DNA from 3 places in the Comamonas thiooxydans genome. Region 1 is predicted to be linked to each of the others. Evidence: predicted binding sites of a transcription regulator. Region 1 holds the regulator's gene; each other region holds the start of a gene.
What was found. The regulator LexA, encoded in region 1, represses DNA repair genes until DNA is damaged. The targets are predictions, from matches to a motif close to ACTGTATNNNNATACAGT.

Region 1 (3,277 bases):
CGCCCAGTCCAAGGCTGGCACCAATGCCTGATGGACCGTGCCATTGCCCGTGCCCACCACCACCACGGCACGCACGCCTGCCGCATGCCAGGCCTGCATCACCGCCAGCGCCACGGCACTGTTGCAGCCCGCATGGCTGTGCAGCAGCTCCACCTGGGGCCATTGACCTGCGGGCGCTAAAGCGATTGCAGGCGAGCCAGCCGCAGCGGCTCTTGGCAGCCCGCCCGTTGCCCAGCGCAGACGCCCTTCCTCCACCCAGCCCTGCGGGCCGGCGCCACTGCCATCGAAGGCATCCACGCGGTAAGGATGCACCTTGCGCACCTGGCGTGCGCTGAACACCCTGCCCGCCATCACCGCCAGCACGCCTCGACCGGCGGCCTGTGCATCGGCCGCACAGGCCACGGCATCGCGCAGATTGCCGGGGCCGTCGGCCGAGATGGCCGTGGCCGGGCGCATGGCACAGGTCAGCACCACGGGCTTTGCCGGACGCAGAACGCATTGCAGAAACCAGGCGGTTTCCTCCAGGGTGTCGGTGCCGTGGGTGATCACGATGCCGCTCACATCATCACGCGCGAGCAGCTCGGCACAGCGCAGCGCGAGCGCATGCCATGTCGCATGATCCATATCCTTGCTGTCCAGTTGCGCCAGTTGTTCCGCCTGAAGCGACGCAGCGGCAACGCACTCCAGGTCCGGCACGGCCTGCAGCAGTTGAGCCACGCCCAGCTGGGCCGCGCGGTAGCCCACGCTGGTGCTGGCCTGCTCGGCGACACCGGCAATCGTGCCACCCGTGCCCAGGATGAGGATATTTTTGTCACGTTCCACTTGCAGTCCTCTTCAAACTGATTAAAAATACAGGTACTGGATGAACACACAGTATTCATCATCGATCGATCAAGGAATGCCCATGGACCACCCCAAGCTCACTCCCCGCCAGCAGCAGATTCTGGACCTCATCCAGTCCACCATCGCTCGCACGGGTGCGCCTCCTACCCGGGCCGAGATTGCCAGCACCTTTGGCTTCAAGTCGGCCAATGCTGCAGAAGAGCATTTGCAGGCACTCGCCCGCAAGGGCGTCATAGATCTGGTCAGCGGCACATCGCGCGGCATTCGCCTGCGCGCCGATACCGTGCGCAACATCAATGCGGCACGCGGTGCCAGCTTTGCGCTGCCGCTCACGGCCCTGGCCCCGCTGGTGCTTCCCCTGGTCGGCCGCGTCGCTGCTGGCTCGCCTATTCTGGCCCAGGAACATATCGATCAGAGCTATTCGGTCGAGCCCAGCCTGTTTGCCGCCAAGCCCGATTACCTGCTCAAGGTCCGCGGCATGTCCATGCGTGACGCGGGAATCATGGACGGCGATCTGCTGGCAGTACAGGCCACGCATGAAGCGCGCAACGGCCAGATTGTGGTGGCCCGCCTCGGCGACGACGTGACCGTCAAGCGCTTCAAGCGCACGCCTCAAGGCATCGAGCTGCTGCCCGAGAACCCCGACTACAAGATCATTCACGTCGATCCTGAAGAGCCATTCGCCATCGAAGGCCTGGCCGTAGGCCTTATCCGCAACAGCATGTTCATGTAAACGGCAGACGGCGTCCCTCCGCCTATGCAGCGGAGGCACCGAGCCTCTTTCCCTCTCAAGCCCAGGTGGTAGGCGCGAAGCCGTTGAGCTTCGCCCTGGGCGGAGCTTTGTCGGAAGAATGCAATCCTGCCCTTATCCATGCCGCAAGGTCATCAAAGGAGTTGCCAAATGGGATTCGCCACATCACTGCAGGCGTTGACACGCCTGACCCTTAAAAGCCTGCCTGCCACGCTGTCGCTCAACCCGAACTTCAGCTCCGATGATGCAAGCGACACCGCTGCAAAACCTGCATCCTTCACTACCAATCGTCCAAAGGCGAAGCAGATCAGCATTCCTGTCATGCGCGCCAACCGCGGCCGCAGTCGCCTGGGCAGCAATACGCTTTGTCCTCAAACCTTTGCAGCGACACCAGAGCTGCAATCGCCAATAACCGACGAGTCTAGGCAAGCAGCTTCTCCACGACTTCTCAAAATCGTGCAGCGAGAACCACGCAAGCAGCCCGAATGCCTGCTGATCTGCGGACGCATGGCCGATGTCTGTGCCGCGCTGGAGCGTATGGCACTCCATGAGCAAACAGCCCCGCAAGTCTGAAAGCACAGTGAGGTTTGACTGCCTGCACCCATGCAACCTCGAGCCCGACCCGCGATAGGCCTGCAGGCGATGCAACAAAGCTTCCCTATGCATCCAACAGGAAGCCATCTCAACGCTCTTTACCCATCGGCTGGCAGATATGGCGCCAGACAACTCTGCCAGCAGTGCATAGGCCAAAAACTCGATATCGCCAGAGCAGGCCCTCTGTGTTTACGCCGAACGATCTGGATCGCCATGTAAATTATTTGCCGATGCTCTGCCTGCGCCTGTACGCCGGAACGCATTTCGCACAAGCCTCGCAGCCTTCCAAACTCCTTGTCAGGCGCGAATATGCGTCAGAACGGATACCCGGATCAGGGTATTGCGGCACCTCTTCGACAGTGGAAACATTCATATACACATGTCAACGAGGGCGTCTTATGAGTGCCTACCGCAAGCTCTTGCAGCACATACAGGCCAAAGACGCCAATGGAGACCTGCGCCTGATTCTGGTCTATCAGAGTTTTGATGAGGTCGACATGCCGCATGGCGTCTCCATACGCCCGTCTACCATTTACTTTGAAACTGCCGATCATCAGGAGGTCAACTGGCTCAATCCGCAGCAGTTCGAGATAGAGGCCACTGGCGAAATCCTCAATCGCGTTCCTCCTTCGCCCGAGGAATGAGACAACTCGACGCGATCGGCCCCGTTACAGAGTCTTACCTCCTGTCTACAACTCTGCTGCATCAAGAACTAGGCATTGCGCGGCTCGAAATATTGGAATAAATTGATTCTCAGGCACATCTTCCGGCATCAGGAGGCTGAACATGTTCAAGCACCTGCTCATTCCCACCGATGGCACCAAACTGTCAGAGGCTGCCGTGCGTGCTGGCGTTCTGCTCGCGCGTGAACAAGGCGCCAAGGTGACCGGCCTTTATGTCATGCCCGACTACCGAGCCATCATCTACGGCGCAGACGCACTGCTGACTTACAACAGCACAGAGTTCGAGCGAAGTGCCAACAGCGATGCAGATGCGGCTTTGCAGTTCGTTGACCAGATTGCCAAGCCTGAAGGCGTACCCTGCAACTTTGTGCGAGTCACCCACGCCTCTGTTTACCAAGCCATTGTT
Region 2 (3,277 bases), 2.3 Mb from region 1:
CAGTGTGAGCATGAATTCCGGTTGCAGATACAGGGCAAACACCGCCAGCAGCAGCACGAGCACGGCACACCAGATGGAGATGCGTTGCCAGAGTTTGAGCGGCATGGGGGTGTCTCCGGTATCAGGCTGCGCTGGGCGAGCTGCGCACAATGGCGGCCTCGCGCACGGGCAGGTTGACGATGGCGGCAAAAATGCCCAGGGCAATCGAGATGTACCAGACCATGTCGTAGTTGCCGTTGATATCGTAGAGATAGCCGCCCAGCCATACGCCCAGGAAGCTGCCGATCTGGTGGCTGAAGAAGACAAAGCCGCCCAGCATGGACAGATGCTGCACGCCGAAGATCTGGGCGATGGTGGCATTGGTCAGCGGCACGGTGGACAGCCACAGAAAGCCCATGGCGGCGCAGAAGGCATAGACCGACCAGGGCGAGAGCGGGGCCAGCAAAAAGGCCACGGTGGCCACCGAGCGCAGGCCGTAGATGCCCGACAGCAGATAGCGCTTGGGCAGCTTCTGGCCCAGATTGCCGGCCAGATAGGTGCCGAAGATATTGAACAGGCCGACCAGGGCCAGCGAATAGCTGGCCACATGGGGCGCCATGCCGAAGTCCTTCAGATAGCTGGGCATGTGCACGCCAATGAACATGACCTGGAAGCCGCAGACAAAGTAGCCTGCCATCAGCAGCAGAAAGCTGGGGTAGGTCCAGGCTTCCCTGAGCGCCTGGCCCACGGTCTGCTCGCGCTTGATGGGCGTGCTGCCGCCAAAGCCCGGCTCGCGCAGGCCAAAGGCCAGGGCGGCAATCAGCAGCGCGAACAGCGCCAGTATCAGCAAGGCATTGGACCAGCCGAACTGCGCGATCAGCTTGCCCTCCACGGGCACCATGAAGAACTGGCCGAACGAGCCTGCTGCTGCGGCCACGCCCATGGCCCAGCTGCGTCGCGCCACGGGAATCTGCCGGCCCAGCACGCCGTAGATCACGGCATAGGTGGTGCCGGCCTGGGCTGCGCCGATCAGCACGCCGGCGGTCAGCAGGAACATCGTTGAATTCGGAGACAGCGCCATGCCGGCCAGGCCCAGCGCATAGAGGATGGAGCCGCCGATCAGCACCTTGAAGGCGCCGATGCGGTCGGCCAGTATGCCGACGAAGATGCCCAGGACGCCCCAGGACAGGTTCTGCACGGCAATGGCCAGGGAAAAGTTCTCGCGCGTCCAGCCCATCTCCTGGGTGATGGGTTGCAGCCACAGGCCGAAGCCGTGGCGTATGCCCATGGAGAGCGTGACGATGGCGCCACCGCACAGAAGAATCTGCGCCATGGACATGGGGGCTTGAGTTGTCTTTGTAGTCATGCCGTGTGTGCGAAAAAAGGCTGGGGGGCGGTCAGCCACCACTTTAACGAAACAAGCTGTTTTGCGCCTGCACAGGCCGTCACATGCGTGGCAGGCTGGCCTGCCAGAATGCGTGACCGGCAAGCTGCGGCGCGGGAGCCAGGCAGGAAAATAAAAAGTGAGCGCCTTGCGCAATCCATGCAATGGATATGGGTTTGAAACCATCCATAACGCATGAATGGCATGCAGTAGATGCTATTGTTTTCAGAGTATTTGCAGCGATAAAGACCCGGTAAAAACACGTTGCCAAGACAGATGTTCGGGCTTTGTGCAAGAGTATTGGGAGTAAACAACTGTGAATTTATCCAGCTCTCATTCGGAGAGGCCACTACAATCCGCCCCCATGGCAGTCAAACCGTCCAACGAATATTCCGAAGGCTCGATCCGCGTTCTCAAGGGTCTGGAGCCTGTCAAACAGCGTCCCGGCATGTATACGCGCACCGACAACCCCCTGCACATCCTGCAGGAGGTGATCGACAACGCGGCCGACGAGGCGCTTGCCGGCTACGGCAAGAAAATCAAGTTCACCATGCACGCTGACGGCTCCTACAGCGTGGAGGATGACGGGCGCGGCATTCCCTTTGGCCTGCACCCCGAGGAGAAGGCGCCCGTGGTGGAGCTGGTCTTCACGCGTTTGCACGCGGGCGGCAAGTTCGACAAGGGCAATGGCGGCGCCTACAGCTTCTCGGGTGGTCTGCATGGCGTGGGCGTCTCGGTGACGAATGCGCTGGCCACGCGTCTGGAGGTACAGGTGCACCGTGACGGCCAGGTGGCCACGCTGGTGTTCTCGGGCGGCGACGTGATCGAGCCGCTGAAGGTGCGCCCTCTGCAGGCCGGCGAGCGCAAGCAGGGCACGACGGTACGTGCCTGGCCCGATGCCAAATACTTCGAATCCTCGGCCCTGCCCATGGGCGAGCTGGTGCATCTGCTGCGCAGCAAGGCCGTGCTCATGCCCGGCGTGGCCGTTTCGCTGGTCAACGAAAAATCGCGCGACACCCAGAGCTGGCAGTTCAAGGGCGGCCTGCGCGACTATCTGGCGCAGAGCCTGAATGGCGAGCCCGTCATCCCCCTGTTCGAGGGCGAGGGCTTTGCCGACAAGAACAACGACAGCTTTGCCGAAGGCGAGGGCGCGGCCTGGTGCGTGGCCTTTACCGAAGATGGCGCGCCGCTGCGCGAAAGCTATGTCAACCTGATTCCGACCACGGCGGGCGGCACGCATGACAGCGGCCTGCGCGACGGCCTGTTCCAGGCCGTCAAGGCCTTCATCGACATGCACTCGCTGCTACCCAAGGGCGTCAAGCTGATGCCCGACGACGTGTTCGCGCGCGCCAGCTATGTGCTCAACGCCAAGGTGCTGGACCCGCAGTTCCAGGGCCAGATCAAGGAGCGCCTGAACTCGCGCGATGCCGTGCGCCTGGTCTCGGGCTTTGTGCGCCCGGTGCTGGAACTCTGGCTCAACGAGCATGTGGACTGGGGCAAGAAGCTGGCCGAGATCGCCATCAAGGCCGCCCAAACCCGCCAGAAGGCCGGCCAGAAGGTGGAAAAGCGCAAGGGCAGCGGCGTGGCCGTGCTGCCCGGCAAGCTGACCGACTGCGAAAGCAAGGACACCAGCGTCAACGAGGTGTTTCTGGTCGAGGGCGACTCTGCCGGCGGCAGCGCCAAGATGGGCCGCGACAAGGAAACCCAGGCCATCCTGCCGCTGCGCGGCAAGGTGCTCAACACCTGGGAGGTGGACCGCGACCGGCTGTTTGCCAACAACGAAATCCACGATATCTCGGTGGCGATCGGCGTGGACCCGCATGGCCCCAATGACGAGCCCGACCTGTCCGGCCTGCGCTACGGCAAGATCTGCATTCTCTCGGACGCGGACGTGGACGGCTCCCACATCCAGGT
Region 3 (3,277 bases), 1.1 Mb from region 1:
CAGGCATGGACAAGGAAGCAGGAACGGTGCCGCAAGGCCGGTCCTGCTGCAGCCGCAGCCGTGCCAAAGCCTGCCAGGCCGTGCCGCCCTGTCCGCGCAGCGGCTGCAGTGCCGCATCCCCGCCCCCGGACTCCGGGTGGCCAGCCTGGCAAGCTTGCGCAAAAGCACTGTCCAGTCGCGCCAGCAAGACCTCGGCTCCACCCCAAAGACGCTGCACCATGCTGGTCTCCATGAGCAAGGCGTCTTCGAGCAAGGCCACCCGCGGCGAAAACTCCAGTGCCCACCAGCAGGCACTCTCTGGCACCGGACTGGACTGACTCAGGCAGGCCAGAGGCCAGGCCATCCAGTGCTCTGCGCTGCCCATCTCATGCCTCCGTCGTCCAAGGCGAAGCCGTTGCAGGAGCTGCGACAGTCATGCGCCCCTGCATGAGCATGGCAGCCTCCTCGCTCTGGCGCGCATGTCTTTGAGACTGCGCCTGCAGCACTGGCTGCCAGGCCCATTGCGAAAGCGGGAGCTGTATGGGACGCTCCAGCAAAGGCCCGCGCCGCTTCAGTATCTGTATCTGCAAACCCGGCGCCTGCTGGGCAGCGGAGTCTGCCGTGACTCTCTCCAGTCTCAACCGCAACGCAGCAGGAGAGCTGTGCGGCTCGGCCTGCGACTCCTGCCATAGCCACAGAGGCCGGCCCTGCGAAGCGGCAGCCAGTTGCAAGCGGCGCAGCGTGGACGCTGGAAGCTCGGGCAACCAGGCCAGCACCGCCAGCACATCCCGGCAATGCAGAGCCTGCTCACAGGCCCAGGCCAGATCCTGGGCACTGCGCCCCGGCTGCACCGCACACAGCCGCTTCGCGTCAATGCCGGCGGCCTGCAAGGCCGGGGCAAAAGGCAGATAGGGTGGAGCCACCAGCACCAGCTGGCCCAGCCCGGAATCCGTGCGTGAAGCCGCATGCTGCCGGACACGGGCGGCCAGCGCAGGCAACAGCAAGGCCCACTCCGCATGACAGTGCGCGGGTTGCTGCAGCTGAATCAAGGCATTTCCGGGCCAGCCTCCGCCCGGCAGCTCGGCATCCAGCGCAGCATGACCGCTGGGCCAGACCTGAGGGCCGGCGCCGGCCTGCCAGTCCGTGCCGCGCCAGACACCGGGAATCTGTATGGCGGACAAAGGCGGGCTGCTCGCAGCGGGCAGACCCGGCCGCACGCCCTTCTCTGCACCTGTTTGCTGCCGGACAGACTCCGTCATGCCGGGCGGTGAGCCAGGATGGACCAAGGATGTCAGAGGCTGGGTGTGCATGCGAAAACTCTTGAATACTGTACAAATATACAGTTATTCGAGTTTTCACGCAAAACAAGGCCTTAATATCGGCGGCAGATACGGCCGACCCTTTTATATCGGACGTTGTGCGCTATCAAAAATACTTTTTCAGGATGGCGCACACAGATGCGACAAAGCACGCCGCGCTGCGGCGTGATGCACAGAATCTTGAAGAAATACCGGTTTAGCGCTTGTCAATCAAGCGCCTGCAGCTATCAAACTTGAGGTCAGCCGTCGTCGCAGGCAAAACTCGCAGTCAATGCCCTCAATTGAGCGACTGCTTGTCGGCATTCATGGCCGAGCTGCGGCCTGCCTGCGGCATCAGCTGAGCGCAGGCCTCGCACCATTCGGCCACCGCGACTTCCAGTGTGGAGCCGCCCTGTCCCAGCGTGGGCCAGCGGCGCAGGCAGTCGTTCATGATGGCCTGCAACTGCCACAGGGCCTCGCGGTTGACCAGGGCCAGCTCGCTCATGCCCAGGGCGTCGTCCTTGAGGTAGCTCAGCACATCCAGCTGCTGGCTGGGGTGGGAGCCCGCTTCGGCCAGCTGTTTCTGCAGTTGCGCAAGACTGGCTTCCACGGCCACCGCCGCCTGCGCATCGGGCATTTGCTGCCAGTGCTCGGGAAAATCGCGCCGGAGTTCGCTCCATTTGCGCAGCGCAGCCTCCAGGGCCGCAATGCTGTGCGAGAACTCGGCCTGCAGCGGCGCCAGTGGCTTGCCAGGACTGATTTCGTCATAGAGCAGCGGCAAAATCAGGTGCACCAGATCGGCCGGATAGCTCTTGTGGTTCATGCGCAGCATGAGCGACAGGCGCTGGCCCGGCATGTCCGTGAATTTCTCGAAGAAGGCCGAGACCACCTCGGCCAGCAGCAGCACCTGCCCCATGGGCGAAATGGCGTTGCCCTTGATGCCGCGCGGATAGCCGGAACCATCCATGCGCTCATGGTGCTCGAGCACGGCGATTTCCACGGCGCGCGAATACAGTTCTGTGCTGCGCACCACCAGCATGGCGGTGACGGAATGCGCGACCAGATGCTTGCGCTCCTCGCCGCTCAAGCGGTGGTCCGGGTCGGTCCAGACCGGGTCCATATAGAGCATGCCCACATCGTGCAGCAGCGCGGCCGTGGCCAGCGGCACGCATTCGCGCTCGGTCCAGCCGTTCTTGAGCGCCAGAAAGATCGCCACCAGCGTCATCTGCAGGCTGTGCTGGTAGAGGTCGGTGCGCTGCTCGCGCATGACGGTGAGCTTGAAGGCGATGGCCTGGGGCAGCAGCAAGCTCTTGAGCGGCGCCAGTAGACGCTCGATATCGCCCATGGACGCCACCATGCGATGCAGTAGGTCGACCTGCTCGCATTGCTGACGCGCCAGGGTGACCAGGGATGCCACGTCGACCAGGTCGCCCGTGATCAGGTTGGCATCGATCGGATCACGCAGCTTGTGCATGACCAGACGGTCATAGAGACGACTGTCAACACGTGTGCCTTTGTCCACCAATTTCATGCCCTTGTCGGTATAGATTGCATCGCCTGTCATGACCTCCGTATGCTCGGCCATATCGGTGACTGCGCGCAAAAAATGTACATCGGTCTCGTGCCCCTGCGCACCAGCGTTCTCACTCATCAAAGCGCTCTGTTTCTGTCTGCTCAATCAAACTCGATTGTTGCAGATTGCAATAATTTGTGGGCCACAATTCAAGCAAAAACAGCTTACATCGCTTGTGCCATCAACCCCGGCAGCTATTAATTCTGCTGATTCCGCAGAAAAAGCATAAAAAAAGAACCGCCGCAGCGGTTCTTGCCCGGGAGCGCAGCGCCGCTTATTTCAGCAGCGTCACACCCGTCTTGGACTGGATCTCGTCAAAGCTCACGCCCTCGGCGAGCTCCACCAGCTTCAGGCCTTCGGGTGTCACGTCCATCACACCCAGATCGGTGATGATGCGATCCACTACGCCCAGACCCGTCAGCGGCAG

Region 2: the regulator LexA is predicted to act here: its motif matches at 1,677-1,694, upstream of CTR2_RS06055 (DNA topoisomerase IV subunit B).
Region 3: the regulator LexA is predicted to act here: its motif matches at 1,306-1,323, upstream of imuA (translesion DNA synthesis-associated protein ImuA).

What each region holds. Positions count from the first base shown of each region.
Region 1 covers NZ_AP026738.1:3,670,623-3,673,899, forward strand. Annotated here, with positions in the region: gene CTR2_RS16990 (asparaginase) at 1-822, opposite strand, end outside; gene lexA (transcriptional repressor LexA) at 905-1,576, shown strand; gene CTR2_RS17000 (hypothetical protein) at 1,745-2,167, shown strand; gene CTR2_RS17005 (hypothetical protein) at 2,587-2,832, shown strand; gene CTR2_RS17010 (universal stress protein) at 2,975-3,277, shown strand, end outside.
Region 2 covers NZ_AP026738.1:1,326,383-1,329,659, forward strand. Annotated here, with positions in the region: gene CTR2_RS06045 (hypothetical protein) at 1-105, opposite strand, end outside; gene CTR2_RS06050 (MFS transporter) at 122-1,318, opposite strand; gene CTR2_RS06055 (DNA topoisomerase IV subunit B) at 1,728-3,277, shown strand, end outside.
Region 3 covers NZ_AP026738.1:2,541,808-2,545,084, reverse strand. Annotated here, with positions in the region: gene CTR2_RS11715 (Y-family DNA polymerase) at 1-364, opposite strand, end outside; gene imuA (translesion DNA synthesis-associated protein ImuA) at 366-1,289, opposite strand; gene CTR2_RS11705 (HD-GYP domain-containing protein) at 1,576-2,928, opposite strand; gene CTR2_RS11700 (3-oxoacid CoA-transferase subunit B) at 3,125-3,277, opposite strand, start outside.